One region of the Rubrivivax sp. JA1055 genome, then DNA from elsewhere that is predicted to be linked to it. Evidence: riboswitches for the same ligand, from Rfam matches in the RefSeq annotation. Region 1 holds a riboswitch; the other holds the start of a gene.
The links. A riboswitch is a leader RNA that binds a small molecule or an ion and turns the genes downstream of it on or off. The one in region 1 is predicted to bind S-adenosylhomocysteine.
Positions count from the first base shown of each region.

Region 1 (14,823 bases):
AGCTCCTTCGGGAAGGCGGCGATCAGGCCGACGACGGCGCCGCCGAGCAGGCCGACGACGATGTAGAACAGGCCGGCCATCGTCGAGGCCCAGTAGCGCCGCGCCGGGTCCTCGTGGGCTTCGCGGCCCATGCAGATCGCGGCCGTGATCGCGGCGAGGTTCAGCGCGTAGCCGCCGAACGGCGCCAGCAGCAGCGAGGCGATGCCGGTCGTCGCGACCACCGGCGACACCGGCGTGTCGTAGCCGGCGGCGCGCTGCGCGGCGACACCCGGCAGGTTCTGCGAGGCCATCGTGACGATGAACAGCGGCAGCGCCAGACTGATCGTCGCCGCCAGGCTGAACTCGGGCATCGTGAACACCGGCTCGGCCCAGTGCCAGGCGATGCCGCCCAGGTGCAGCTGGCCGCGCGCCGCGGCGATCACCGCGCCGACGGCGAGCACGCCGGGCACCGCGTAACGCGGCCACCAGCGCCGGCCGGCCAGGTAGGCCAGCAGCATCGCGAAGACCAGCGTGAACTCGTGCTGCATCGCGCCGAAGGCGTCGAAGGCGAACCGCGCCAGCACGCCGGCCAGCAGTGCCGCGGCCAGCGACTGCGGCAGCCGGTTCATCACGCGCGCGAACAACCCGCTGGCGCCGGCGGCCGTGATCAGCAGCGCGCAGAGCACGAAGGCGCCGACCGCCTCGCCCATCGAGAAACCGTGGCCGGCGGTGGCCAGCAGCGCCGCGCCGGGCGTCGACCAGGCGGTCAGCACCGGCTGGCGGTACCAGAGGCTCAGGCCCGCGCTGGTCAGCCCCATGCCCAGGCCCAGCGCCCACATCCACGACACCGTCTGCGCCGGCGTCGCGCCGAAGGCCGCGGCGGCCTGGAAGACGATGACCACCGAACTCGTGAAGCCCACGAGCACGGCGACGAACCCGGCGACGACGGCGGGCAGGGACAGGTCGCGCAGCGACGGGCGGGGGCGTGTTTCGGGACGGGGCAGGTGCACGGAAGAGGGCGGCGCTGTCGGCCGTACAGGTTCGTCTTGCCCCCTCTCCCGCTTGCGGGAGAGGGCTGGGGTGAGGGTGCGGCCGCGGCCCCTCACCCCAACCCTCTCGCCCTGCGGGGGCGAGGGAGCCAAGCCGTCATATCTCGACTTTCGCGCCGAGCTCGACGATGCGGTTGGCCGGCAGGTTCAGGAAGTCGCCGGCCGCGGCCGCGTTGCGGTGCATGCTGGCGAAGAGCTTCTCGCGCCACATCGCCATGCCGCTGCCCAGGCTGGGGATGATGGCGTCGCGGGACAGGAAGTAGCTGGTCTCCATCTCGTCGAGCGGCACGCCGCGGCCCTGAAGCAGCTTCAGCGCCTCGGGCACGTCGGGGTCGTTCATGAAGCCGAAGTGCAGCCGCACCTGCCAGCAGCGGTGGCCCAGCGGCTCGACCTCCAGCCGCTTGTCGAAGCCGATCCACGGCACCTCGTGGTGCTGCACGGTGACGAAGACGTTGAAGTCGTGCAGCACCTTGTTGTGCTTCAGGTTGTGCATCAGCGCGTTGGGCGTCAGCCCGGCCTCGCCGGACAGGAAGATCGCGGTGCCCGGCACGCGTGTCGGCGGGCTGACGAACACTGCCTCGAGAAAACTCTTCAGGTCGATCGCTTCGTCGCGCAGGCGCTCGGCGACGAGCCGGCGGCCGTCGACCCAGGTGCGCATCAGCGTGAACATCGCGATGCCGATGACCAGCGGGAACCAGCCGCCGGCCAGCAGCTTCAGCACGTTGGAGGCGAAGAAGGTGATGTCGATCGCGAAGAAGAAGCCGGTCGCGCCGAGCGCCAGCCACAACGGGTACTTCCAGCCGTGGCGGATGACGAAGAAGGTCATGATCGTCGTGATCGTCATGTCCAGCGTCACCGTGATGCCGTAGGCCGCGGCCAGCTTGGACGAGCTGCCGAACAGCCCGACGGCGAGCACGATGCAGGCGTACAGCCCCCAGTTCACGAACGGCACGTAGATCTGGCCGGTGTCGCGCACCGAGGTGTGCACCACACGCAGCCGCGGCAGCAGGCCGAGCTGGATCGCCTGCTTGGTCACCGAAAACGCCGCGGTGATCAGCGCCTGCGAGGCGATGACGGTGGCCGCCGTCGCCAGCAGCACCAGCGGCAGCCGCGCCCAGCCGGGGGCGAGCAGGAAGAACGGGTTCTCGACGGCCGTCGGGTCCTCGAGCAGCAGCGCGCCCTGGCCGAAGTAGTTGATCACCAGCGCCGGCGCCACCAGCCCGTACCAGGCGATGCGGATCGGCAGCTTGCCGAAGTGGCCCAGGTCGGCGTAGAGCGCCTCGCCGCCGGTGACGACCAGCACCACCGAGCCCAGCGCGATGAAGGCGATCAGCGGCTGGTCGACGATGAAGTGCAGCGCGTAGGTCGGCAGCATCGCGATCAGCACCCCCGGGTGCTCGGCGATCTGCGGCGCGCCCAGCGCGATCAGTGTCGCGAACCAGACCAGGGTCACCGGCCCGAAGGCGCGGCCGATGCCGCCGGTGCCGAAACGCTGCACCGTGAACAGCCCGGTCAGCACGATCAGCGTGATCGGCACGACCCAGTGCTCGAGCTGCGGTGCGGCCACTTCCAGGCCCTCGACGGCCGACAGCACCGAGACTGCCGGCGTGATGACGCCGTCGCCGTAGAAGATCGCGGTGCCGAACATGCCCAGTGCCAGCAGGCCGCGGCGCAGCCGGGGCTTCTCGGCGACGGCCGTCGTCGCCAGCGCCAGCATCGCGATCAGGCCGCCCTCGCCGCGGTTGTCGGCGCGCAGGATCAGCAGCACGTATTTCAGCGAGACGATGATCGTCATCGTCCAGAAGATCAGCGACAGCACGCCGAGGATGTTCTCGCGCGACATCGGCACGTGGCCGGCGTGGAACACCTCCTTCAGCGCGTACAGCGGGCTGGTGCCGATGTCGCCGTAGACGACGCCCAGCGCGCCGAGCGTGAGCGCGGCGAGGGCGGCAGGCGTGCGGGGGGTGGGCGGGTGCGGGGTCACGAGACGACGGCCGTCGCGGCCGCGCAGTGCGGCGCGATCGTAGCGAAAGCCGGGCCGACGTGCGCGCGCACGCCGGCGGGCCGCGCTCGGTTACTCGTAGATCTCGGCGTCCGGGTCGGTGGCTTCGAGCTCGTAGGCCGCGGCCAGCATCGCCAGGCGGCCGATGACGCCGTACATGTAGAAGCGGTTCGGCGCGCTGGCGCCCGGCTTGGCGCCCGGACGCGGCAGCTGCGTCGACTCGGCGAAGGCCAGCGGCACGACGTCCGAGCCCGGCGCGTTGAGGTTCTCGTCGATGCCGCGTTCGCCGTGCACGCGGTAGAAGCCGCCGACGACGTAGCGGTCGATCATGCAGACCACCGGCTCGGCGGCGGCATCGGCCACGCGCTCGTGCGTCGGCACGCCTTCCTGGATGATGACCTCGCCGATGGGCTGGCCGTCCTTGGCGACGCTCATGCGCTCGCGGGTGAGCCGGCTCAGCTCGTCGAGCTCCTTGGCGTCGCGCACCGTCATCACGCCCATGCCGGCGGTGCCGTTGTCGGCCTTGACGACGACGAAGGGCTTCTCGGCGATGCCGTATTCCTTGTACTTGCGGCGCACCTTGGCCAGCAGCTGGTCGGCGGCGGACTGCACGCATTCCAGGCCGGTGGCCTCGCCGAAGTCGACCTGGCCGCACTGCCCGAACATCGGGTTGATCAGCCAGGGGTCCATGCCCAGCAGCTTGGCGAACTTCTTGGCCACTTCCTCGTAGCTGCGGAAGTGGCGGCTCTTGCGGCGCACCGCCCAGCCGGCGTGCAGCGGCGGCAGCAGGTACTGCTGGTGCAGGTCCTCGAGGATCGCCGGCGTGCCCGCCGACAGGTCGTTGTTCAGCAGGATCGTGCAGGGGTCGAAGTCCTTGAGCCCCAGGCGGCCGCGGGCGCGCACCAGCGGCTCGAGCAGCAGCGTGCCGCCATCGGGCAGCGCCAGCGGCACCGGCGCCTTCAGCTCGTCGTCCAGCGCGCCCAGGCGCACGTTCAGGCCGGCCTGGTTGAAGACCTGGATCAGGCACTGCAGGTTGGCCAGGTACTCGGGGCTGCGCGTCTGGCGCTCGGGGATCAGCAGCAGGTTCTTGGCTTCGGGGCAGATCTTCTCGATCGCCGCCATCGCCGCCTGCACCGCCAGCGGCAGCATCTGCGGCGTCAGGTGGTTGAAGCTGCCGGGGAACAGGTTGGTGTCGACCGGCGCGAGCTTGAAGCCGGCGTTGCGCAGGTCCACCGAGGTGTAGAACGGCGGCGTGTGCTCCATCCACTCGAGCCGGAACCAGCGTTCGATCGCCGGCATCGACTCCAGGACGCGCGCCTCGAGCTCGTTGATCGGGCCGGTGAGAGCGGTGACGAGATTGGGGACCATGGCCAGGCGGGAAGGGTGGGGCGGAAATTCTGGCACGTGGGGACGGCGGGGCGAAGCACAAGCGGCGTGCCCGGCCGCGCCCGCATCCGTTCGCACCATGAAAAAGGGCCGCCCGAAGGCGGCCCTGGTGTCGCGGAGCAGGCGGCTTACTTGTTGTAGGCCGTCTCGCCGTGCGAGGTGATGTCCAGACCTTCGCGTTCCTCTTCCTCCGGGACGCGCAGGCCGATCGTCAGGTCGGCGATCTTGTAGGCCACGAGGGCCACCGCGCCGGACCACACGATCGTGAACAGCACGCTCTTGGTTTGCACCCAGACCTGGTGCGCCATCGAGAAGTCGGCCGCCTGCGTGCCGCCCAGGGCCGGCGCCGCGAAGACGCCGGTCAGGATGGCGCCGACGATGCCGCCGACACCGTGCACACCGAACACGTCGAACGCGTCGTCGACACGCAGCATGCGCTTCAGGCCGGTCACGCCCCACAGGCAGATCACGCCGGCGATCAGGCCCAGGACGATCGAGCCCATCGGGCCGACGAAGCCGGCGGCCGGCGTCACCGCCACCAGGCCGGCGACGGCCCCGGACGCGGCGCCCAGCATCGAGGCCTTGCCCTTGATCATCGCCTCGGCGGCGATCCACGACAGCGTCGCGGCGGCGGTGGCCAGCACGGTGTTGACGAAGGCCAGGCCGGCCTGCGCGTTGGCGGCACCGGCGGAACCGGCATTGAAGCCGAACCAGCCGACCCACAGCAGCGAGGCACCGACCATCGTCAGCGTCAGGCTGTGCGGCGCCATCGCTTCCTTGCCGAAGCCGATGCGCTTGCCGACGAGGTAGGCGCCCACCAGGCCGGCGACACCGGCGTTGATGTGCACCACGGTGCCGCCGGCGAAGTCCAGCGCGCCGTCCTGGGCCAGCAGGCCGCCGCCCCAGACGATGTGCGCCATCGGCACGTAGCTGAAGGTGAACCACAGCAAGGTGAACAGCAGCACGGCGCCGAACTTGATGCGCTCGGCGAACGAGCCGACGATCAGTGCGCAGGTGATGGCCGCGAACGTGCCCTGGAAGGCGATGAAGACGTATTCGGGAATCGTCGCCAGCGCGCCGAAGGTCTCTTGCGTGACGCCCTTCAGCAGCAGCTTGTCGAAGCCGCCGACGAAGCTGCCTTCACCCGCGAAGGCCAGCGTGTAGCCGTAGACGGCCCACAGGATGCTGACCAGCGAGAACACGACGAAGACGTGCATCAGCACCGACAGCATGTTCTTCGAGCGCCCCAGGCCGCCGTAGAACAGCGCCAGGCCGGGGATCGTCATCAGGATGACGAGCATCGTGGAGGTCAGCATCCAGGCGGTGTCGCCGGAGTCGACCTTGGGCTCGGCTGCCGGAGCAGCTGCGGCTTCGGCTTCGGCAGGAGCGGCTTCGGCGGGAGCGGCCACCGGCGTGTCGGCCGGCGCGGTGGCCGCTTCGGTCGTCGCGGCGGCGGCGGACGCGGCGTCCTGCGCGAGGGCGAGGTCCACCGACCCCAGGAGCGCGACTCCCAGTGCCAGGATCGAGAGCAGTTTCTTCATGATGTGAGGGTGGTTTCTCGGGTTGGTCTCGGGTCGCGCCTTCAGAGGGCGTCGGAGCCGGTCTCGCCGGTCCGGATGCGAACCACCTGCTCGAGCGAGCTGACGAAGATCTTGCCGTCACCGATCTTGCCGGTGCGGGCAGCGCCTTCGATCGCCTCGATGACGCGGTCGACGATGGCCTCGTCGACGGCGGCCTCGATCTTCACCTTGGGCAGGAAGTCGACGACGTACTCGGCGCCGCGGTAGAGCTCGGTGTGGCCCTTCTGGCGCCCGAAGCCTTTCACCTCGGTCACGGTGATGCCCTGAACGCCGATGCCGCTGAGGGCCTCGCGCACTTCATCGAGCTTGAATGGTTTGACGATCGCGGTCACCATCTTCATGGTCGGTCCTCTGGTTCCTCTAGGGTTGCGTGTGCCCGCCCGCCGACGGCGCGCCGGAGCGCGACGTGCGGACGTGGCCGGCCTTGGCGACGGGGATGTGCTTCGGCACCGGATGCGCGCGGCCCGTTGCCTGCACCGCGGGAGTCGCTGCGGTGTCGGGGCCGGCCGGGATCAGTCTCTTCATGAGGGGCTGCAGTGCGGAGGTGACGAGTGCCGCAGCCGCTACTGCAGCTTCCATGCCAGTCGCTACAAAAGGTGACTGCACCGTCGAGGCAGGGCCGCCACCGCCGGCAGCGTGTGCACGCGCCCGTGCATCCCTCTTTTGGTGCACTCCTTTGGTGCGGTCCCGGCCCCCCGTGCGCGCCCGGCACGGGCCGGACAATCGCCGCCGGGAGGTGGACGATGAGCCTGGCGGTCGTGATGAGCCGCGCGCTCGACGGGCTGGACGCGCCGGCGGTGCACGTCGAGGTGCAGCTCGCCAACGGCCTGCCGAGCTTCACGCTGGTGGGCCTGGCCGACACCGAGGTCAAGGAGTCGCGCGAGCGAGTGCGTGCCGCGCTGCAGTCCAGCGGTTTTTCGTTCCCGCACAACCGCCGCATCACCGTCAACCTGGCGCCGGCCGACCTGCCCAAGGAGTCCGGACGCTTCGACCTGCCGATCGCGCTGGGCATCCTGGCCGCCGACGGCCAGCTCGACGCGCCGCGGCTGGCGGCCTGCGAGTTCGCCGGCGAGCTGTCGCTGGCCGGCGAGCTGCGCCCGGTGCGCGGCGCGCTGGCCCTGGCGCTGGCCGCCCGGCGCGACGGCGGCGGCCGCACGCTGGTGCTGCCGGCGGCCAGCGCCGGCAGCGCGGCGCGTGTCGCCGGGCTCGACGTGCGCGGCGCGGCGACGCTGCTCGAGGTCGTGCAGGCGCTGCTGCCCGGCGAGGCCGCCGAGCCGTTGCCGCCGGCGCTGCCGCCGCCGGCCGAGCCCGGCGAGGCGCCGCCCGACCTGCGCGACGTGCGTGGCCAGGCCGCGGCCAAGCGCGCGCTGGAGATCGCCGCGGCCGGCCAGCACTCGCTGCTGCTCGTCGGCCCGCCGGGGGCCGGCAAGTCGATGCTGGCCGCGCGCCTGCCGGGCTTGCTGCCGCCGATGGACGACGACGAGGCGCTGGTCGCCGCCGCGCTGCAGGGGCTGGCGCCGCAGGCGCTCGACGGCGCGGGTTTCGGCCGCCGCCCGGTGCGCTCGCCGCACCACAGCGCCAGCGCGGTGGCCCTGGTCGGCGGCGGCTCGCCGCCGCGGCCCGGCGAGATCTCGCTGGCCCACGGCGGCGTGCTGTTCCTCGACGAGACGCCCGAGTTCCCGCGTGCGGCACTGGAGGCGCTGCGCGAGCCGCTGGAGACCGGGCGCATCACGATCTCGCGCGCGGCGCGCCAGGCGCAGTTTCCGGCGCGTTTCCAGCTCGTCGCGGCGCTGAACCCCTGCCCCTGCGGCTGGCTCGGCGCTTTCGCCGCCACCGGCCGCGCCTGCCGCTGCAGTGCCGACGCGGTGGCGCGTTACCAGGGCCGGCTGTCGGGGCCGCTGCTGGACCGCATCGACCTGCAGATCGAGGTGCCCGCGGTGCGGCCTGCCGAGCTGATGGCCGCGCCCGACGGCGAGGCCACGGCGGTGGTCGCCGCCCGTGTGGCCGCGGCGCGCCAGCGCCAGTTGGACCGCCAGGGCGAGCCCAACGGCCTGCTCGACGCCGCGCGCACCGACGCCTGCTGCGCCGCCGAGCCGGCCGCACGGCGTTTCCTGCAGGCCGCGGCCGAGAAGCTGGGCTGGTCGGGCCGGCGGCTGCACCGCACGCTGCGCGTCGCGCGCACGATCGCCGACCTGGACGGCGCCGCGTCGATCGGCGTCACCGCGACGGCCGAGGCGCTGCAGCTGCAGCGCGGGCTCGGCCGCGTGGCTTGAGCGGATGCCGCGGCCTGCGCGGCCGCGGCGACCTCAGCGCCGCTGCGTCGCCAGCCGGCGTTCGGCGTCCTCCGGGCTGATGCCTTCGCGCGCGGCGAAGTCGGCCACCTGGTCGTCGCCGACCGGGCCGACGTTGAAGTAGCCCGCTTCCGGGTGCGCGAGATAGAAGCCGCTGACGCTGGCTGCCGGCGTCATCGCCAGGTTCTCGGTCAGGCCCATGCCGATCTCCGAGGCCTTCAGCAGCTCGAACATCGCACGCTTCGGGCCGTGGTCGGGGCAGGCCGGGTAGCCCGGCGCCGGGCGGATGCCGCGGTAGCGTTCGCCGATCAGCTCGTCGACGGCCAGCGCCTCGTCGGGCGCGTAGCCCCAGAGCTCGGTGCGCACCCGCTGGTGCAGGCGTTCGGCGAAGGCTTCGGCCAGGCGGTCGGCCAGGGCCTTGACCATGATCGCCGAGTAGTCGTCGTGGGCCTCGGCAAAACGCTGGGCGCGCTCCTCGCAGCCGATGCCGGCGGTGACGGCGAACATCCCGATCCAGTCGGGCTTGACGCCGCGCGGCGCGACGAAGTCGGCCAGGCTGCGGTTGGGCCGCGGCACGCCGTCGATCACCGGGCGTTCGCCCTGCTGGCGCAGCGGCGTCCAGCGCATCGCGACCTGGCTGCGGCTGTCGTCGGTGTAGATCTCGACCGTGTCCTCGTCGACCGTGTTGGCCGGCAGCAGCGTGACGACGCCGTTGGCCTGCAGCCAGCGGCCTTCGATGAGGCGCTCCAGCATGCGCTGGCCGTCGGCGAAGACGCGCCGTGCGGCCTCGCCGACGATCTCGTCGTCGAGGATCGCCGGGTAGGGGCCGGCCAGGTCCCAGGTCTGGAAGAACGGGCCCCAGTCGATGACGCGCGCCAGATCGGCCAGGTCGTAGTGGCGGAACAGGCGCCGGCCCGGCGCACGCGGCGCCGGCGGCTCGTAGGCCGCCCAGTCGGGGCGGGCGCGGTTGGCACGCGCGGCGGCCAGCGTCACCAGCGGCGTCGCCTTCTTGCTGGCGTGCAGCCGGCGCACGTGTTCGTAGTCGGCGCGCACCTCGGCGACGTAGGCCGTCTGGCGCTCCTCGGACAGCAGGTCCGAGCAGACGCCGACGCTGCGCGACGCGTCGGGCACGTAGATCACCGGGCCGTCGTAGTGCGGCGCGATCTTCACCGCGGTGTGCACGCGGCTGCAGGTGGCGCCGCCGATCAGCAGCGGCGTGCCGCGCTCGCGGAACCAGGCGTCGCGCTGCATCTCGGCGGCGACGTGCTGCATCTCTTCCAGGCTGGGCGTGATCAGCCCCGACAGGCCGACGATGTCGGCGCCTTCGACACGCGCCTTCTCGAGGATGTCCTGGCACGGGACCATCACGCCCATGTTGACGACCTCGAAGTTGTTGCACTGCAGGACGACGGTGACGATGTTCTTGCCGATGTCGTGCACGTCGCCCTTGACGGTGGCGATGACGACCTTGCCCTTGGGCTTGACGTCGCCGCCGGCGTCCTGCAGCGCCTGCTTCTCGGCCTCGATGTAAGGCAGCAGGTGGGCCACCGCCTGCTTCATCACGCGCGCGCTCTTGACGACCTGCGGCAGGAACATCTTGCCCTGGCCGAAGAGGTCGCCGACGGTGTTCATGCCGGCCATCAGCGGGCCTTCGATGACATGCAGCGGCCGCCCGCCGCGGGCCTCGATGGCGCGCCAGGCTTCCTCGGTGTCGGTGCTGATGAACTCGGTGATGCCGTGCACCAGCGCGTGCGCCAGGCGCTCCTCGACCGTGCCGGCGCGCCAGGCCAGGCGCGCCGAGTCGTCTCGGGCCGCGCCCTTGGCGCGCTCGGCGATCTCGATCAGGCGCTCGGCGGCGTCGGGCCGGCGGTTCAGCACCACGTCCTCGACACGTTCGCGCAGCTCGGCGTCCAGGTCGTCGTAGACGCCGACCATGCCGGCGTTGACGATGCCCATGTCCAGGCCGGCCTTGATCGCGTGGTACAGGAAGACGGTGTGGATCGCCTCGCGCACCGGGTCGTTGCCGCGGAAGCTGAACGAGACGTTGCTGATGCCGCCCGAGACCTTGGCGCCGGGCAGGTTCTGCTTGATCCAGCGTGTCGCCTCGATGAAGTCGACGGCGTAGTTGGCGTGCTCCTCGATGCCGGTGGCGATCGCGAAGACGTTGGGGTCGAAGACGATGTCCTCGGGCGGGAAGCCGACCTCGTCGACGAGGATGCGGTAGGCGCGCGCGCAGATCTCGGTCTTGCGCTGGTAGGTGTCGGCCTGGCCCTGCTCGTCGAAGGCCATGACGACGGCGGCGGCGCCGTAGCGGCGCACCAGCTTCGCCTGGCGCTTGAACTCGGCCTCGCCTTCCTTCAGCGAGATCGAGTTGACGATGCCCTTGCCCTGCAGGCACTTGAGCCCGGTCTCGATGACGCTCCACTTGGAGCTGTCGACCATCACCGGCACACGCGCGATCTCGGGCTCGGTGGCCAGCAGCTTCAGGAAGCGGTCCATCGCCGCGGCCGAGTCGAGCATGGCCTCGTCCATGTTGACGTCGATGACCTGGGCGCCGTTCTCGACCTGCTGGCGTGCGACCGACAGCGCGTCCTCGAAGCGGCCTTCGAGGATCATGCGGGCGAAGGCGCGCGAGCCGGTGACGTTGGTGCGTTCGCCGATGTTGACGAACAGCGTCCCGTCGCCGATCGAGACGGGTTCGAGGCCCGACAGGCGCATCGCGGGCAGGGCAGCGGTCATCGTGTCACTCCGGAGGAATGGGACGAGCGCCGTTGCCTGGGGCCGCGGCGGGCGCCGCGGCTCGCCCCGAGCCTGGTGGCCGACGCCATCGCAACGCTCCTCGGGGCGGAGCCCGCGATTTTATCGGCTGTGCGCGGTCAGATGGGCCAGCGGGCCGGCGGTGCTGATGCCGGGGCCGGCGCGGCGCGCGCCCGGCGGCGGCGCCTCCAGCGGCGCCTCGTCGAAGCCGGCGATCTCCTCGCGCGGCAGCTCGGCGACACGCTCGGCGCCGCGGCGCATCGCCACGCCGACGGCCAGGATGTCGATGACCAGCAGGTGCAGGATGCGGCTGATCATCGGCACGTGCGTCGACGGGTCCTCGAGGTGGTCGACGATGATCGCGACGTCGGCCTTCTTCGCCAGCGGCGACTGGCTGGCGGTGATCGCCAGCACCGGCGTGCCGCGTTCGTGGGCCTTGTCGGCCACCGCCAGCAGGTCCTCGACCTGGCCGCTGCTGCTGATGATCACGGCGACGTCTGTCGGCCGCATCACGTTGGCCGTCAGCACCTGCAGGCGGTGTTCGGTGACGGCCATCGACGGCACGCCGAAGCGCAGGAACTTCAGCTGCGCGTCGTCGGCGACGACGCCGTAGTGGCCGACGGCGAAGAACTCGACACGCTCGGCCGCGGTCAGCAGGTCGATCGCGCGGTCGATGGCGTCGCGGTTGAGCTGGTCGCGCACCTGCAGGATCGCCGGCGCGGTGTTGCCCAGCACCTTGACGCCGAGTTCCAGCATCGTGTCCTCGCCGGTCACCTGGGTGTGCGTGACCGGGATCGTGCCGGTCAGGCTGGAGGCGAGGCGCAGCTTGAAGTCGGACAGGCCCTCGCAGCCCAGCGAGCGGCAGAAGCGGATCACGGTCGGCTGGCTGACCGACGCGGCGCGTGCGATCTCGGCGATCGGGTCCGACAGCGTCGGCCGCGGGTGCGCGAGCACGTGGTCGGCGACGCGGCGCTCGGCCGGCGACAGCTTGTTGCGCACGCGCCGGATCAGGCCGAGCACGGCGGTGTCCTGCTGCGCGTCCATGCGCCGCAGCTGCTCGGCGAGGATCGCCGAGGCGCCGGCGAAGGTCGCGTTGTCGGCGGTGACGACGAAGGTCGGGATCGTGCGCACGTAGTCGCTGAAACGGCCCTTGTCCTCGAAGCGGGCACGGAACGGCGAGCGTTCGAAGTACTCGCCCAGCCGCGGCACGATGGCGCCGCCGATGTAGATGCCGCCGAAGGCGCCCAGCGTCACCGCCAGGTTGCCGGCGGCGGTGCCGAGGATCGAGCAGAAGGCTTCCACCGCCTGCAGGCACAGCGCGTCGCCGCCGTCGATCGCGCGGCGTGTGATCTCGGTGGCCGCCAGCGGCTCGCCGCCGCGGCCTTCGGAGACGGCGCGGTAGATCAGCTCCAGCCCCGGGCCCGACAGCAGGCGCTCGAAGGACACGTGCTCGTGCTGGCGCGCGGCGTAGCGCAGGATCGCGATCTCGCGTTCGTCGCGCGGCGCGAAGCTGGCGTGGCCGCCTTCGGTGCCCAGCGCGATGTAGCCGTCGGCCGTCGGGATCAGGCCCGAGACGCCCAGCCCGGTGCCGGCGCCGATGACGCCGATGACGCTGCGCTCGCGCGCCTCGCCGGGGCCGACCTGGCGGCGCTGGGCGTTGGACAACCGCGGCAGCGCCATCGCCAGCGCGGTGAAGTCGTTGATGACGACCAGCGTCTGCAGCCCCAGCCGCTCGCGCATCTGCTCGATCGAGAACTGCCAGTGGTAGTTCGTCATGCGCACCAGGTCGCCCTCGACCGGGTTGGCGATGGCGACGGCGGCGTGTTCGATGCTCTCGGCCAGCGCGGCCGGCAGCGAGCCCAGATAGGCGCGCACCGCGGAATGGAAGTCCGGGTGCGCCGCGCAGGGAATCGAGGCGACGTGGCCGAAGACCGCGGGGGCGGCCTCGACGGCGAAGCGGGCGTAGTTGCCGCCGATGTCGGCGATCAGGCGGGGGTGTTCGAAAGGCGTCATGGCCGTTGGCGAGCTCCGGGCCGTCTGACGGTGCGGCCGGGGTAACGATGTAGCCGGACTACCGATCCCGTCAGATCCGCGTCCAAGGGTGCCTGCACCAGAAGGTGGCCAGGACAGCCCTGCTTCAAGGAAGCCCAAGCAGGCCGCGTGCCCGGCGAGCCTGGGGTCAGGGGGAAGCCCTCAGTTGCCCTCATGCAACATTGGCTTGTCGCGCACTTGTAGTTTTGCTACCTTTTCTCCGCTTTGCAAGCATCTTGCCGTGCATCGCAGCGGCGCCGATCCGGCGCGCCTGGTTCGAGTCGAGGAGGGCTTGCGTGAACCATCACCCGATCGTCGCCGTGTGCGCCGGCCGGCCCTCGTCGAGCGCGGCGGGGGAGGGATTGTCGTGAACCTCGACGCCGCGGCCGGGCAGACGTGGCTGGTGGCCGACATCGGCGGCACCAACGCCCGTTTTGCGCTCGTCGACGGCCCCGGGGGCGCGCCGCGCGACATCCACCGCGTGCGCTGTGCCGACCATCCCGGCCCGGTCGAGGCCGCGGGCGCCTACCTGGCCGAGCGGCAGGCCGCGGCCGGGGCTGCCTGGCGCCCGCCGTCGTGGGCCGCGTTCGCGGTCGCCACGCCGGTCGGGCAGGACCGCATCGAGCTGACCAACAGCGCCTGGTCGTTCTCGCGCGCCGCGAGTGAGGCCGCGCTCGGGTTGGACGGCCTGCTGATGCTCAACGACTTCGAGGCGCTCGCGCTGTCGCTGCCCGGGCTGGCGCCGCGGCAGCTGCGCGCCCACGGCGCGCTGCCCAGCGCGCGCGGAACGCTGGCCGTGCTGGGGCCCGGCACCGGCCTGGGTGTCGGCGGCCTGCTCGAGACCGCGCACGGCTGGCGCGCGATCGCCGGCGAAGGCGGGCACGCGACGCTGGCGGCGGCCGACGACTTCGAGGCCGAGGTCCTGCGCACCGTGCGCGGCGAGTTCGCCCACGTCTCGGCCGAGCGGCTGCTGTCGGGCATCGGCCTGCCGACGCTGTACCGCGCCGTCGCCCGGGTGCGCGGCGAGACGGCCGCCGAGCTGACGGCCGAGGACATCGGCACGCGCGGCGCCAGCGGCCAGGACACGTTGTGCGCGGCCACGCTGGACACCTTCTGCGCGATGCTGGGCGGCTTTGCCGGCAATGTCGCGCTGACTTTCGGGGCGCGCGGCGGCGTCTTCATCGGCGGCGGCATCGTGCCGCACTTCGCCGACTTCTTCTTCGCGTCGCGCTTTCGCGAGCGTTTCGAGTCCAAGGGGCGTTTCCGCGCCTACCTCGAGGCGATCCCGACGGCGCTGATCGTCGAGCCGTACGCGGCGCTGTATGGCGCCGCCGCGGCCATCGAGGCGCGGCGCCGCCGCGCCGGCTCAACCGGCCACGCCGCATGAACGCGCCGTGGCATCCAGGCGCCCGTCGGGCCGGGGGACCGCGAGACCCCGCGCGCGACGGCACAGCCGCGACCGCCTGGACGACGGTCGCGATTCGGGTCGGGGCTTGCACGACGGGCGCCCGCCGAATTCCCTTCCCGTCCCCATCACCAATAGACCACGAATGAGGAGTTCATGATGTCTCGCCTTCACACCCGACTTCTTCCGCTCGCCGCCGCTGCCGCGCTGTGCAGCGGCAGCGCGTTCGCGCTGGACTTCAACGGCTACCTCCGCTCGGGCGGCGGCAGCAACTCCGAGGACGGCGGCCAGGTCTGCTTCGCGCTGCCGGGCACGCCCGGGCTGACCGGCACCAAGTACCGCC
Region 1 is NZ_JAJKFP010000005.1:518,601-533,423, forward strand. It holds gene LOC65_RS09120 (benzoate/H(+) symporter BenE family transporter) at 1-989, opposite strand, end outside; gene LOC65_RS09125 (potassium transporter Kup) at 1,126-3,012, opposite strand; gene gshA (glutamate--cysteine ligase) at 3,103-4,398, opposite strand; gene LOC65_RS09135 (ammonium transporter) at 4,545-5,957, opposite strand; gene LOC65_RS09140 (P-II family nitrogen regulator) at 5,999-6,337, opposite strand; gene LOC65_RS09145 (hypothetical protein) at 6,357-6,521, opposite strand; gene LOC65_RS09150 (YifB family Mg chelatase-like AAA ATPase) at 6,740-8,269, shown strand; gene metH (methionine synthase) at 8,303-11,026, opposite strand; S-adenosyl-L-homocysteine riboswitch at 11,044-11,134, opposite strand; gene LOC65_RS09160 (glucokinase) at 11,147-13,057, opposite strand; gene glk (glucokinase) at 13,443-14,462, shown strand; gene LOC65_RS09170 (carbohydrate porin) at 14,637-14,823, shown strand, end outside.

Region 2 (14,823 bases), on a different contig from region 1:
CGGCGCGTGCTTCAACTCGACGGTCACCGGCGGTGCCGGGCCGCTCGTGCCGGGGCAGCTCGTCGTCGGCCTGGACGCCGGCAGCGCGCGCGTGCACGCCGCCGGCGCGCTGTCCCGGACCCACGGGCTGGCGCTGCTGGAAGGCGGCGTGGCGCCCGGGCGGGTCGGCCTGATGGCCCTGGCCGCCGACGAGAAGACCCGCCGCCGCGGCCTGCTCGCGCTGGCCGGCGCCGACGAGGCGGCCTGGCGTGAGGCGCGCCGCCCGGCCTGGATGGACCGCCTGTCCGCCGACTCGCGGCTGCAGGTCGAGACGCTGCAGTACGCCAAGCGCCTGGCGGCGAGCGGTGCCTTCGATCACGTCACCGTCAACCGCCCGCTGCGCGCCACGGCGCTGGTCGGCCGTTTCCCGCCGGACGACCCGCGCTATTCGCTGCAGCGCTGGCACTACGAGCAGATCGCGCTGCCGTCGGCGATGGACACGCTGGTCGCCATCGAGCCGCAGCCGACGCAGCGGCCGATCGTCGCGGTGCTGGACACCGGCATCGTCGCCGAGCATCCCGACTTCGCCGGCCAGATCACCCCCGGCTACGACTTCATCCAGGACCCGGCCTCGGCGGGTGACGGCGGCGGCCTCGACGCCGACCCGGACGACCTGCGCAGCGCCGCGTCGCAGCCGTCGTTCCACGGCACCCACGTTGCCGGCACCGTGGCCGCGGCCAGCTTCAACGGCGACGGTGTCGCCGGGGTTGCGCCGATGGCGCTGGTGATGCCGCTGCGTGTGCTCGGCCGGGGTGGCGAGGGCACGTTCTACGACGTCCTGCAGGGCCTGCGCTACGCGGCGCGGCTGGCCAACGACTCGGGCCGGCTGCCCGAGCGGCGCGCCGACGTCGCCAATCTCAGCCTGGGCGGCGCCGGCATCGCCTGCGACGCCGCCACCGTCGCGCTGCTCGGCCAGGTGCGGGCCCAGGGCACGCTGGTCGTCGCGGCGGCCGGCAACGACTCGGCGCGCGACGCCGGGCGGGTGGCGGCGGTGAACTACCCCGCCAACTGCGCCGGCGTGCTCGCGGTCACGGCCACCGACGCGCAGCGCGGCCTGGCCTACTACGCCAACGGCGGGGTCGAGGTGGCGCTGGCCGCGCCCGGCGGCGACATGCGCGTCGCGACCACCGGCAGCGGCCTGCCCGACGGCGTCTACAGCACGCTGGCCGGCTTCGATGCCGGCGGCGTGCGCGTGCCGACCTACGGCGCCTTCCAGGGCACCTCGATGGCGACGCCGCACGTCGCCGGCGTGCTGGCGCTGATGCGCTGGGTCCACCCGGCGCTGACGGTCGACGAGGTGGACGCGCTGCTGCAGTCCGGGCAGCTGAGCGACGATCAGGGGGCGGCCGGCCGCGACACCGCCTACGGCTGGGGCATCGTCAACGCGGCCAAGGCGGTGCGGGCCGCGCTGGCGCTGAAGAACGGCGGTGCCGTGCCCGGGGCGCAGGGCGTCCTGGAGACGCAGCCGTCGGCGCTGGACTTCGGCACCACCACGACCGGCCTGGACTTCGTCGTGCGTGCCACGGCCGCCACCGACGAGACCGTCACCGGCGTCGCGGCCGACAGCGTCGCGGTGACGGTCGCCGCCGTCGCGGTGGACGCGGCCGGCCTGGGCCGCTACCGCGTCACCGTGGACCGCAACGCCCTGGCCGCAGGCGTCTACACGCCGACGGTCACGGTGCAGACCAGCCGCCGCACGCTGAGCGTCACGCTGGCCGTGCAGAAGCTGGCCGCCACGACAGGCGTCGACATCGGCCCGATCTACGTGCTGGTATACGACACCGCGACCCGGGAGGTGGTGCGGCGAGGCCTGGTGCGCGCCAGCGGCGGCGTCTACCGCTACCGCGTCGACGGCGTGCGCTCGTCTTCGGTGGCGATCGTCGCCGGCAGCGACTACGACAACGACGGCAGCCTCTGCACCAGCGGCGAGGCTTGCGGCGCCTACCCGGTGCTGGGCGCGACCTTGACCCCGGTGGACCTGACCGGCGACCGCAGCGGGCTGGACTTCCTGCTGTCGGCGCTGGGGGCCGCAAACGCGGAGGCCGCCTCGCGGGCGGCCTCCTGGAAACGCTAGGACGTTGGACACGCGGCCCGGCATGGCCGGGCTCGCGGGGGCATCAGAAGCGCTTGCCGATGCCGATGCCGACGAGCAGCGGGTCGACCTTGAAGGTGCCGTGGTCGGTGCCGCCGATCGAGACGTCGGTGCGGATCTGGACCTTCTTCACGTCGACGTTGAACAGCCAGCCGTCGCCCAGCGGAACGTCGACGCCGACGTTCAGCGCCGCGCCGAAGCTGTTCTTGTCGATCTTCGCGCCGGGAACGTCGAGGTCGACGCTCGAGAAGCGGGTGTAGTTGATGCCGGCGCCGACGTACGGGCGGAAGCCGTTCAGGCCGGTGAAGTGGTACTGCAGCGTCAGCGTCGGCGGCAGGTGCTTCAGCGTGCCGATCTTGGCGCTGCCGGCCTTCACGTCGTGCTTCTGCGGGTAGGTCAGGATCAGCTCGGTGGCCAGGTTCGGCGTCCAGAAGTAGGTGATGTCCACTTCCGGGAACGTCTTCGAGTTGGCGTTGAGGTCCAGGTCCGTGCCCTTGTTGGCCGGATCCAGGTACAGCGCGCGGCCGCGGACGATCCAGGAGCCGGAGTCGTCGGCCTGGGCCTGGGCCAGCGGGGCGGCCAGACCGGCCGACAGGGCGACGAGGGCGAGCGCGGTGCGCTTGAACATGGAGAAACTCCTCAACTTTTGATCTGGCCACATGGCCTGGATCAATTTGGCGCGCCTGCGCAAACGTCAACTTTGAGCTGGCGCAAAGCCCTAGGGGCAAACACCAGTTCCGCCGGCTCTTGTGTTGCTCTTGACCGACGTCAGGCGTCTTGAGCCAAGCCGAGTCTGCGGCAGATCTCCAGCGAAAGCGAGGACTGGTTCAGCGTATAGAAATGCAGCGCCGGAGCACCGCCGGCGATGAGCCGTTCGCACAGCCGCGTGACGACCTCGATGCCGAAGGCGCGCACCGACGCGGTGTCGTCCATGAAGCCTTCCATCTTCAGCGCCACCCAGCGCGGGATCTCGATGCCGTCGCGCGCGGCGAACTGGGCGATGCGCGCGTAGTTGTGGATCGGCATGATCCCCGGGACGATGGGCACACGCACGCCCAGCTTGTGCACCTCGTCGACGAAGTGGAAGTAGGCGTCGGGGTTGAAGAAGAACTGCGTGATCGCCGAGTTGGCGCCGGCGCCGACCTTGTTCGCGAAGTGCTCGAGGTCGCGGCGCGCGTAGCGCTGCTGCGGGTGGTATTCGGGGTAGGCGGCGACCTCGATGAACCAGTCGTCGCCCTGGGTGCGGCGGATGAACTCGACGAGGTCGCTGGCATAGCGGAACTCGCCCGCGGTCGCGGTGCCGCTGGGCAGGTCGCCGCGCAGCGCGACGATGCGGCGGATGCCCTGCTCGCGGTAGGTGGCCAGGATCTCGGCGATGTTGGCTTCGGTGCTGCCGACGCAGGACAGGTGCGGCGCGGCCTCGTGGCCCATCGCGGCGATGGCCTTGACGGTGTCCAGCGTGCGCTCGCGCGTCGTGCCGCCGGCGCCGTAGGTGACGCTGAAGAACTCGGGGTTCACCGCCGCCAGATCCTGGACGACGGTGCGCAGCTTGTCCGCGCCGACCGGCGTGTTCGGCGGGAAGAACTCGAAGCTGACGGGCGTGGTGCTCATGGGCGAACTCGCGGGCGGGCATGAGAGAAGCGGGCCGTGTCCGCCTCTTGGCGGAACAGCGGCCCATCAAGCAAGCGCCGCGACCCGGCTCTGCCGGGCCGCGGGGGAGCGCCGAAGGCGCTGCGGGGGCTCAGTACCGGTACGTATCCGGCTTGTAGGGCCCTTGCTTGGGCACGCCGATGTAGGCCGCCTGCTCTTCGGTCAGCTCGGTCAGCTCGGCGTTCAGCGTCTTCAGCTGCAGGCGCGCGACCTTCTCGTCGAGGTGCTTGGGCAGCACGTAGACCTTGCCGACCTCGTAGTAGTCGCTGTGCGTGAACAGCTCGATCTGGGCGATCGTCTGGTTCGCGAACGACGAGCTCATCACGTAGCTCGGGTGGCCGGTGGCGCAGCCCAGGTTCACCAGGCGGCCCTTGGCCAGCATGATGATGCGCTTGCCGTCCGGGAAGATGACGTGGTCGACCTGCGGCTTGATCTCCTCCCACTGGCACTTCGCTTCGAGCGACGCGACGTCGATCTCGTTGTCGAAGTGGCCGATGTTGCAGACGATCGCGTTGTGCTTCATCTTCGCCATGTGGTCGAAGGTGATGACGCTCTTGTTGCCGGTGGCGGTGACGAAGATGTCGGCCTTGTCGGCGGCCCAGTCCATCGTCACGACGCGGTAGCCTTCCATCGCCGCCTGCAGCGCGTTGATCGGGTCGATCTCGGTCACCCAGACCTGGGCCGACAGCGCGCGCAGCGCCTGCGCGCTGCCCTTGCCGACGTCACCGTAGCCGGCGACGACGGCGATCTTGCCGGCGACCATCACGTCGGTGGCGCGCTTGATGCCGTCGACCAGCGACTCGCGGCAGCCGTAGAGGTTGTCGAACTTGCTCTTCGTGACCGAGTCGTTGACGTTGATCGCGCGGAACAGCAGCGTGCCCTTGGCCGACATCTCGTTCAGGCGGTGCACGCCGGTCGTCGTCTCCTCGGTGACGCCGATGATCTCGGCGCTCTTGCGGCTGTACCAGGTCGGGTCGACGGCGAGCTTGGCCTTGATCGCGGCGAACAGGCAGGTCTCTTCCTCGCTCGTCGGCTTGTCCAGCACCGACAGGTCCTTCTCGGCGCGCTTGCCCAGGTGCATCAGCAGCGTCGCGTCGCCGCCGTCGTCGAGGATCATGTTCGGGCCTTCGCCCGGCGTGCCGGCGGGGCCGAACTCGAAGATGCGGTGGGTGTAGTCCCAGTAGTCGGTCAGGTTCTCGCCCTTGTAGGCGAAGACCGGCGTGCCGCGCTCGACCAGCGCCGCGGCGGCGTGGTCCTGGGTCGAGAAGATGTTGCACGAGGCCCAGCGCACCTGCGCGCCCAGCGCCTGCAGCGTCTCGACGAGCACCGCGGTCTGGATGGTCATGTGCAGGCTGCCGGTGATGCGCGCGCCCTTGAGCGGCTGGCTCTCGGCGTACTCGCTGCGGATGGCCATCAGCGCGGGCATCTCGCACTCGGCGATGTTGAGTTCCTTGCGGCCCCAGGCGGCGAGCGACAGGTCGGCGATCGCGTAGTCGGGGTGGTGCTGTGCTTTCAGGACGGCGTTCATCACGGGGCTCCAGTTCGGTTGGAACCCGCGCGGCAGGCGTCAGGGGAGGTTCAAGCGCATCGCCCACCACCCACGACGTCAGTCGTGCGGGTGAGCGCAGTTGCAATGGGGGTGAGATTTCCGAGCCTGGCCTCAAGCGGGTGAGGTTGCAACGCTCCTCGGAAACGGTGCGCGATTGTAGCCACGGGCCGGCCGCGCGCGAAACGGCGCCGGCCCGCGGCCGGGGTCAGGCGTCGGCGGCCGGCGTGAATTCGTCCGCGCGGAAGCTGGCGATCGCCGCGCGCCCGACGAGCAGCGTGTCGACCGTGCCCAGCGTGTGCAGGTCCTTGTTCGAGTACGGCAGGCGGTGCAGCAGGTAGCGCATCGCGTTCAGGCGCGCGCGCTTCTTGCAATCCGACTTGATGACGATCCACGGCGCGTCCGAGGTGTCGGTGTGCAGGAACATCGATTCCTTGGCGCGGGTGTAGTCGTCCCACTTGTCCAGCGAGGCGACGTCGATCGGCGACAGCTTCCACTGCTTGAGCGGGTGGGCGCGGCGCTCCTTGAAGCGGCGGCGCTGCTCGTCGCGGCTGACCGAGAACCAGAACTTGAACAGGTGCACGCCGCTGCGCACGAGATGGCGCTCGAACTCCGGCGCCTGGCGCATGAACTCGTCGTACTCGTTGTCCGAGCAGAAGCCCATCACGCGTTCGACGCCGGCGCGGTTGTACCAGCTGCGGTCGAAGAGCACGATCTCGCCGCGTGTCGGCAGGTGCTGGATGTAGCGCTGGAAGTACCACTGGCCGCGTTCGACGTCGCTGGGCTTCTCCAGCGCGACGACCCGCGCGCCGCGCGGGTTCAGGTGCTCCATGAAACGTTTGATCGTGCCGCCCTTGCCGGCGGCGTCGCGGCCCTCGAAGAGGATCACGACACGCTGGCCGGTCTCCTTGACCCAGGCCTGCAGCTTCAGCAGCTCGACCTGCAGCCGGTACTTCTGGCGCTCGTAGCTGCGCCGCGACATCAGGTTCTTGTACGGGTAGCCGCCGTCGCGCCAGCCGGGGCGCAGCTCGAGGTCGGGGTCGACGCCCTCGGGGACGACGGTCTCGCGTGCGAACAGCAGCCGGCGCAGCGCCTTGGCCTCGTCGGGCGAGGCGCCGGCGATCAGCGCCTGCATCTGGCGCAGCCACTCGCCGTCGGGGCCGGCATCGCCGTTGGCGTGTGCGGCCAGCACGTCCTTCAGTGCCATCGCGGTCGCGGTCTGGTGGCGCTCGGCGGCGCGCTGCACGACGCTGGCCTCGATGGCCGGCGCCGACAGCGTCGGCGCGGTGTCGCCGCTGGCGACGGCACGCGGGCGACGGGGGCGTCGCGCAGGCTTGGGGGGCGGGGGGCTTGCGGCAGAATCCTGGGCCATGAGACGCGCTCGCGACGTTTCGACCTGCCCATGATCGACCGTCCAGCCGAGCTGTCAATTATCTTGAGTCAAGCCGTCGACCTCGTCCCCGCCGCACTTCACGGCAGCCTCGGCGTCTTCACCGACATCGACGACACGCTGACCGCCGACGGCCGCATCGACCCGCCGGCCGCCACCGCGCTGGCCGAACTGCGGGCCGCCGGCGTGCCGGTGATCGCGATCACCGGGCGGCCGCTGGGCTGGTGCCTGCCGCTGCTGGGCGCCTGGCCGCTGGACGCGATGGTCGCCGAAAACGGCGGCGCGGCGCTGATCCCCGACGGCGACGGTGCACGCGTCGAGTTCGCCCAGCCCGCGGCCGAACGCGTGCACAACGCCGAGCGCCTGCGCGCCGCCGCGGCGCGCGTGCTGCACGAGGTGCCGGGCGCGACGCTGGCGCGCGACAGCGACGGCCGCGTCACCGACATCGCCGTCGACCATTCCGAGTTCGCCCGGCTGGACGAGGCGCAGATCGAGACCGTCGTGCGCCTGATGCGCGACGAAGGCCTCACCGCCACCGTCAGCTCGATCCACGTCAACGGCTGGATCGGCACGCACACCAAGCTGAGCGCGGCGCACTGGATGCTGCGCCGGCTGTACGGGCGCGAGCTGGCCGGCGAGATCGACCGCTGGGTCTACGTCGGCGACTCGACCAACGACCAGCTGATGTTCGGGGCCTTCGAGCGTTCAGTCGGCGTCGCCAACCTGCGGCGCTTTGCCGCCCAGCTGCACACCTGGCCGCGCTGGATCACGCGGGGCGAGCGCGGCGCCGGCTTCGCCGAGGTCGCGCAGGCGGTGATCGCCGGCTTCGGGCGCTGATCAGGCCAGCGCCAGCGGGCCCAGGCGGCGGTACGGCGCCTCGATCAGCTCGCGGTGGTGCCAGCCGCGCGCCGAGCGGATCGGGTGCTCGGCGGCGTACTGGCCGTCCTCGGACGCCAGCTCGACGTAGAGCACCGGGCGGCGCTTGATCTTGCGTTCGCAGACGTAGACGAACAGCGCCTCCGGCCGCGGCTCGGCCAGCAGCTCGGCCAGCGTCGCGCGGCGCAGGCCGTTGTCGGCCAGGCGTTCCGGGTCCGACGCGGTGCCGGCCACCGGCGCGATCCAGGTCGAGCCCAGCAGCTCGCCGGGGATGCAGGGGTCCATCTCGATGCCGTACAGCTGGCCCTCGATGGTCATGCCGCGGCGCACGTTGGCCTGCAGCGGGCGGAACAGCTCGCGGAAGACGATGTTGATGTCCGCCGACTCCATGAAGCGGTGCTGGCGGTCGCCACGGTGCTCGTGCAGCGGGGCGCCGAAGAGGTCGTCGAGGTGGGCCATGCCTGACTTTCGGCTGTCCGGCGAAGTCGTTGAGCGGGAAAAGCCGGGCAAAGGTCGCGTTGTGTCGCGCGACAAGCGGCCCGCGGCATGCCTGCGGCGACAATCCGGGCCCTCCGTCCGACTTCCGCCCCATCCGTCATGAGCACCGTCATCGGCACGCCGCTGTCCCCGTCCGCCACCCGTGTCCTGCTGCTGGGCAGCGGCGAACTCGGCAAGGAGGTACTGATCGCGCTGCAGCGCCTGGGCGTCGAGACGATCGCCGTCGACCGCTACGAGAACGCGCCCGGCCAGCAGGTCGCGCACCACGCGCGCACGATCACGATGAGCGACCCCGAGCAGCTGCGTGCGCTGCTCGAGGCCGAGAAGCCGCAGCTCGTCGTGCCCGAGATCGAGGCCATCGCGACGCCGGTGCTCGAGCAGCTGGAGGCCGAAGGCCGCATCCGCTGCATCCCGACGGCGCGCGCCGCGCGCCTGACGATGGACCGCGAAGGCATCCGCCGCCTGGCCGCCGAGACGCTGGGCCTGCCGACCAGCCCCTACCGCTTCTGCGATTCGCTGGAAGAACTGCAGGCGGCGATCGACGGCGGCATCGGCTACCCCTGTGTCGTCAAGCCGGTGATGAGCTCCAGCGGCAAGGGCCAGAGCAAGATCGACGGCCCCGACGGCGTGAAGAAGGCCTGGGATTACGCGATGGCCGGCGGCCGTGTTGCCGGCGGCCGCATCATCGTCGAGGGCTTCATCGATTTCGATTACGAGATCACCCAGCTCACCGTGCGCGCGCTGGGTGCCGACGGCCAGCCGCAGACGCATTTCTGCGACCCGATCGGCCACGTGCAGGTCAGCGGCGACTACGTCGAGAGCTGGCAGCCGCATCCGATGAGCCCGGCGGCGCTGGCCGCCTCGCGCGACATCGCCAAGAAGATCACCGACGACCTGGGCGGCTTGGGCCTTTTCGGCGTCGAGCTCTTCGTCAAGGGCGACCAGGTCTGGTTCAGCGAGGTCAGCCCGCGGCCGCACGACACCGGCATGGTGACGATGGCCACGCAGTGGCAGAACGAGTTCGAGCTGCACGCGCGCGCCATCCTCGGCCTGCCGGTCGACGCCTCGCTGAAGAGCCCGGGCGCCAGCGCCGTGGTCTACGGCGGCGTCGACGCCGCCGGCATCGTCTTCGACGGCGTCGCCGACGCGCTGGCCGTGCCGGGCAGCGAGCTGCGCCTGTTCGGCAAGCCCGAGAGCTTCGTCAAGCGCCGCATGGGCGTGGCGCTGGTGCACGCCGACGACGTCGACACGGCGCGCGAACGCGCCAAGCTCGCAGCGTCGAAGGTCCGGCCGCGGGTGGCCTGAGTCGGGAAGGCCGGGGTCAGAACGCCGGGGAAGGCCGGGGTTAGGTCTTGTGAGACCTGACCCCTCTTGCCGCGGCGGGGCGTGCAGCCCGGCAGCGCCGCCGCTTTTCCTGCGCCAACGAAAACGCCGGCGCGAGGCCGGCGTCGGGTGCAGCGGAGGTCCGCGAAAAGCTGGGGTCAGGTCTCGTGGAGGTCTGGGGTCAGGTCTCGTGAGACCTGACCCCTCTTGCCTGACCCCTCTTGCCGCGGCGGGGCTTACAGCCCGGCGGCTGCGCGAAGCGCCGCAGCCTTATCCGTGCGCTCCCACGTGAATTCCGGCTCTTCACGGCCGAAGTGGCCGTAGGCGGCGGTCTTCTCGTAGATCGGGCGCAGCAGGTCGAGCATCTGGATGATGCCCTTGGGGCGCAGGTCGAAGTGGGTCTCGACCAGCTTGGCGATCTCGGCGTCGGAGATGACGCCGGTGCCTTCGGTGTAGACCGTGATGTTCATCGGCTTGGCGACGCCGATCGCGTAGGCGACCTGCACCTGGCACTGGCGCGCCAGGCCGGCGGCGACGACGTTCTTGGCGACGTAGCGCGCGGCGTAGGCGGCCGAGCGGTCGACCTTGGACGGGTCCTTGCCCGAGAACGCGCCACCGCCGTGCGGGCAGGCGCCGCCGTAGGTGTCGACGATGATCTTGCGGCCGGTCAGGCCGCAGTCGCCTTGCGGGCCGCCGATGACGAAGCGGCCGGTCGGGTTGACCAGGTAGCGCGTGTCCTGCAGCCATTCCTTGGGCAGCACCGGCTTGATGATCTCCTCGATGACGGCCTCGTAGAAGCTGGCCTTCAGCTTGGTGGCGGTCTCGCTCTGGTCGGGGTGGTGCTGGGTCGACAGCACGACGGTGTCGATCGAGTGCGGCTTGCCGTCGACGTAGCGCATCGTCACCTGGCTCTTGGCGTCGGGGCGCAGGAAGGGCAGCTTGCCGTTCTTGCGCAGCTCGGCCTGGCGCTCGACGAGGCGGTGCGCGTAGTAGATCGGCGCCGGCATCAGCTCGGGCGTCTCGTCGCAGGCGTAGCCGAACATCAGGCCCTGGTCGCCGGCGCCGGTGTTCAGGTGGTCGTCGGACGCGTGGTCCACGCCCTGGGCGATGTCGTTGCTCTGCTTGTCGTAGGCGACGAGCACCGCACAGCCCTTGTAGTCGATGCCGTAGTCGGTGTTGTCGTAGCCGATGCGCTTGATCGTGTCGCGCGCGACCTGGATGTAGTCGACGTGCGCGTTGGTCGTGATCTCGCCGGCCAGCACCACGAGGCCGGTGTTGGTCAGCGTCTCGGCGGCCACGCGGCTGCGCGGGTCCTGCTTGAAGATCGCATCGAGGATCGCGTCCGAGATCTGGTCGGCCACCTTGTCGGGATGGCCTTCGGAGACGGATTCGGAGGTGAAGAGGAAATCGTTCGCCACTGCTGAAAAGCTCCTGTCTGTCTGTCTATCGAACCCTGACTTCGCGATCGTCGGGGTCAGATGCATCTGGAGCCGCGGCGAACGCTTTAGCGGATTTGTTGAGCCAACACCACCCGAAGCGGCGTCTCGCCCGGCGGGGCCTCGGTATCCTTCGGCTCCCGCGTCGCCCCGCAAGTTGTCCTGTTAACTCGGCGACGGCCGGATCATACAAGCATGTTTTTCCTGGTTCGCTGGCTGTCTCGCCGTTCCTTGCGTTTTCTCCACGTCCTGGGCGCTTTCCTTGGCTGGCTGGTCTACTGGGCTTCGCCGTCCTACCGCCGCCGCCTGGACGCCAATGCCGCGCTGGCCGGGCTGACCGCGGCCGAGCGCCGCGAGGCGGTGGCCGATGCCGGCCGCCTGGTGATGGAGGTGCCGCGCCTGTGGCTGCGCCCGCGCGAGCAGCCGATCGCCGACCCGGTGCGCTGGGAAGGCGCCGAGCTGATGGAGTCGCTGCTGGGCCGCGGCAAGGGCCTGGTGCTGCTGACGCCGCACATGGGCAGCTTCGAGATCGCCGCCCAGGCCTACGCCGAACGTTTCGGCGCGCGCCAGCCGCTGACCGTGCTCTACCGCCCGGCGCGCAAGCAGCTGCTGCGCGAGCTGGAGGAGACCGCACGCGCGCGCCCGGCGCTGGCCACCGCACCGGCCACGCTGGCCGGCGTGCGCCAGATGCTGCGGGCGCTGAAGAAGGGCGAGACCGTGGGCCTGCTGCCCGACCAGGTGCCGCCCGAAGGCCAGGGGGTCTGGGCGCCGTTCTTCGGCCAGCCCGCCTACACGATGACGCTGGCCGCGCGCCTGGTGCAGCAGACCGGCGCCGCGGTGGCCATCCTCTGGGCCGAACGCCTGCCGCGTGGTGCCGGTTACGTGGTGCGCCTGATGCCGATGCCGGTGCCGCTGCCCGAGGACGGCGGTGACGAAGCGGGTGCGATCGCCGTGAACCGCTCGATGGAAGCCGTCATCCGCCTCAAGCCCACGCAGTACCTGTGGGGCTACCACCGCTACAAGGCGCCGCGCAGCGGCGCGTCCTCATGACTCTGCTGTCCCGCGCCGTGCTGGCGCTCGTCTGGCTGCTGCATTGGCTGCCGCTGGGGGTGCAGGCCGCGCTCGGCCGCGGCCTCGGCGCCCTGTTCTTCCGCCTCGCCGGCTCGCGGCGGCGCATCGCGCTGCGCAACCTGGAGCTGTGTTTCCCCGACAAGCCCGCCGCCGAGCGCGAGCGCATCGCGCGCGAGCACTTCGGCTGGCTCGGCCGCAGCCTCATCGAACGCGGCCTGCTCTGGTACGCCCCCCCCGAGCGCCTGAAGCGCCTGATCCACGTCGAAGGCCAGGTGCACCTGGCCGACGAGAGCGAGCGCCCGGTGATGTGGCTGGTGCCGCACTTCCTGGCGCTGGACGTCGCCGGCGCCGCCACGCAGCTGTTCCAGCAGCGCTGGGTGGCCTCGATCTACCAGCGCCAGAGCAATGCGGTGATGGACGCGGCGATGCGCGCCGGGCGGCTGCGCTTCGGGCGCGGCGAGGTGTTCTCGCGCCAGGAGAGCGCGCTGCCGCTGGTGCGTGCCGTCAAACGCGGCGCGGCCTTCTTCAACCTGCCCGACATGGACTTCGGCCGCCGCGAGGCGGTGTTCGTGCCGTTCTTCGGCGTGCCGGCGGCGACGCTGACGGCGCCGTCGAAGATGGCGCGCGGGCTGAAGATGACGGTGCAGCCGGTGGTCGCCGAGTTCCTGCCCGGCGGTGCCGGCTACCGCGTGCGTTTCCTGCCCCCGTTCACCGACTGGCCCAGCGACGACGCCGAGGCCGACGCCCGGCGCATGAACGAGTGGATCGAGAGCGAGGTCGTGCGCAACCCGTCGCAGTACCTCTGGGTGCACAAGCGGTTCAAGACCCGCCCCGAGGGCGAGCCCGGGCTGTACACGAAGCGATAATCCGCCGATGCGACTGCGCTTCACCAAGATGCACGGCGCCGGCAACGACTTCGTCGTGCTCGACGCCACCGGCGCGCCGCTGGCGCTGTCGCGCGAGCAGATCCGCCGGCTGGGTGACCGGCGCTTGGGCGTCGGCGCCGACCAGATCCTCGTCATCGAGCGCAGCACGACGCCCGGCGTCGACTTCCGCTACCGCATCTTCAACAACACCGGCGACGAGGTCGAGCAGTGCGGCAACGGCTCGCGCTGCTTCGTGCGCTACGTCGTCGACCACGGCCTGACCGACAAGACGACGATCCGCGTCGAGACCGTCAACAACCTGCTCGAGCTGTCGCTGGCCGCCGACGGCCGCGTGCGTGTCGACATGAACCGCCCCGTCTTCGACCTGGCGCGTGTGCCCTTCGACGCCAGCGGGCTGATGCCGCGCCTCGTCAACGGCTTCGAGCTCTGGCCGCTGGCCGACGCCGGAGTCGAGGTCGCCGTGCTGTCGATGGGCAACCCGCACGCGGTGATGCGTGTAGCCGACGTCGACGCCGCGCCGGTGGCCGCCGTCGGCCCGCGGGTCGAGAGCCATGCGCGCTTCCCGCGCCGCGTCAACGCCGGCTTCCTGCAGGTCTTGTCGCGCAGCGAGGTGAAGCTGCGTGTCTACGAGCGCGACGCCGGCGAGACGCTGGCCTGCGGCACCGGCGCCTGCGCCGCGGTCGTCGCCGGCATCCGCCTGGGCTGGCTGGACCGCCGCGTCGAGGTGCACGCGCGCGGCGGCGACCTGCTGATCGAGTGGCCCGACGACAGCGCCTCGGTGCTGATGACCGGCCCTGCCGTGACCGTCTTCGAAGGAGAAATCGAGCTGTGAACCTCCAGGGCATCACCGAGAACGACATCGCCGAGTACCTGGCCAACACGCCCGGCTTCTTCGAGCGCCACGCCGAGCTGCTGTCCAGCGTGCAGCTCACCAGCCCGCACGGCCAGCGCGCCGTCTCGCTGCAGGAGCGGCAGATGGAAATGCTGCGCGACCGCATCAAGGGCCTGGAGATGCGCATCGTCGAGATGATCCGGCACAGCCAGGAGAACGTCGGCATCGCCGAACGCCTGCACCGCTGGACACGCGCGCTGCTCGTCACCGCCGACGCCGCCGCGCTGCCCGCGGTGCTGGTCGACGAGCTGCAGCACCAGTTCATGATCCCGCAGGCCGCGCTGCGGCTGTGGAACGTCGCCCCGGCGCACGAAGGCCAGCGCTTCAGCGAGCCGGTCAGCGACGACGTGAAGAGCTTCGCCGACAGCCTGTCGCAGCCGTACTGCGGCGTGAACGCCGGTTTCGAGGCCGTGAGCTGGCTGCCCGAGCCGGGCGCCATCGCCTCGGTGGCGCTGATCCCGCTGCGCGGCGCGGCCGGCAGCTTCGGCCTGCTGATCCTGGGCTCGCCCGACCCGACGCGCTACAGCGCCGACATGGGCACCGAGTTCCTGGTGCGCATCGGCGACACCGCGGGAGCGGCTCTCTCGCGTCTGACGGCCTGAGCCCGGCGATGGGCGCCACGCTGCCCGACGACGTGCAGCGCTGGCTGGACCACCAGGGCGTCGAGCGGCGGCTGGCGCCGCGCACGCTGGCGCTGTACCGCGACGCCCTCGGCCGGCTGGCGGCCTCGGCCGCAGCCGACGGCGTCGAACTGCGCGCCGCCCAGCCGCACCACGTGCGCCGCTGGATGGCGCAGCTGCGCACCGCCGGCCTCGCGCCGCGCAGCATCGCCCTGGTGCTGTCGGCCTGGCGCGGGCTGTACCGCTGGTGGGGCCGCGAAGGCCTGGTGCCGGCGAATCCGGTCGACGGCCTGAAGGCGCCCAAGACCGGCAAGCCGCTGCCCAAGGCGCTGCCGGTCGACCAGGCCGTCGCGCTGGCCGAAAAAGAGAACGAAGACGGCGACACCCGCCTGGCGGCGCGCGACCACGCGATCGTCGAGCTGCTCTACGGCTGCGGGCTGCGCATCGGCGAGCTGCTGGCGCTGGACGTGGCGCCGTCGGCCACGGCCGCCGGCTGGATCGAC
Region 2 is NZ_JAJKFP010000003.1:175,021-189,843, forward strand. It holds gene LOC65_RS06420 (S8 family serine peptidase) at 1-2,113, shown strand, start outside; gene LOC65_RS06425 (OmpW family protein) at 2,157-2,759, opposite strand; gene metF (methylenetetrahydrofolate reductase [NAD(P)H]) at 2,900-3,742, opposite strand; gene ahcY (adenosylhomocysteinase) at 3,873-5,309, opposite strand; S-adenosyl-L-homocysteine riboswitch at 5,395-5,475, opposite strand; gene ppk2 (polyphosphate kinase 2) at 5,536-6,699, opposite strand; gene LOC65_RS06445 (HAD-IIB family hydrolase) at 6,730-7,554, shown strand; gene LOC65_RS06450 (hypothetical protein) at 7,555-8,052, opposite strand; gene purT (formate-dependent phosphoribosylglycinamide formyltransferase) at 8,191-9,396, shown strand; gene metK (methionine adenosyltransferase) at 9,651-10,832, opposite strand; gene LOC65_RS06465 (lysophospholipid acyltransferase family protein) at 11,046-11,900, shown strand; gene LOC65_RS06470 (lysophospholipid acyltransferase family protein) at 11,897-12,787, shown strand; gene dapF (diaminopimelate epimerase) at 12,795-13,640, shown strand; gene LOC65_RS06480 (DUF484 family protein) at 13,637-14,302, shown strand; gene LOC65_RS06485 (tyrosine recombinase XerC) at 14,311-14,823, shown strand, end outside.
Region 2: another riboswitch for S-adenosylhomocysteine. It lies ahead of ahcY (adenosylhomocysteinase); the one in region 1 lies ahead of metH (methionine synthase).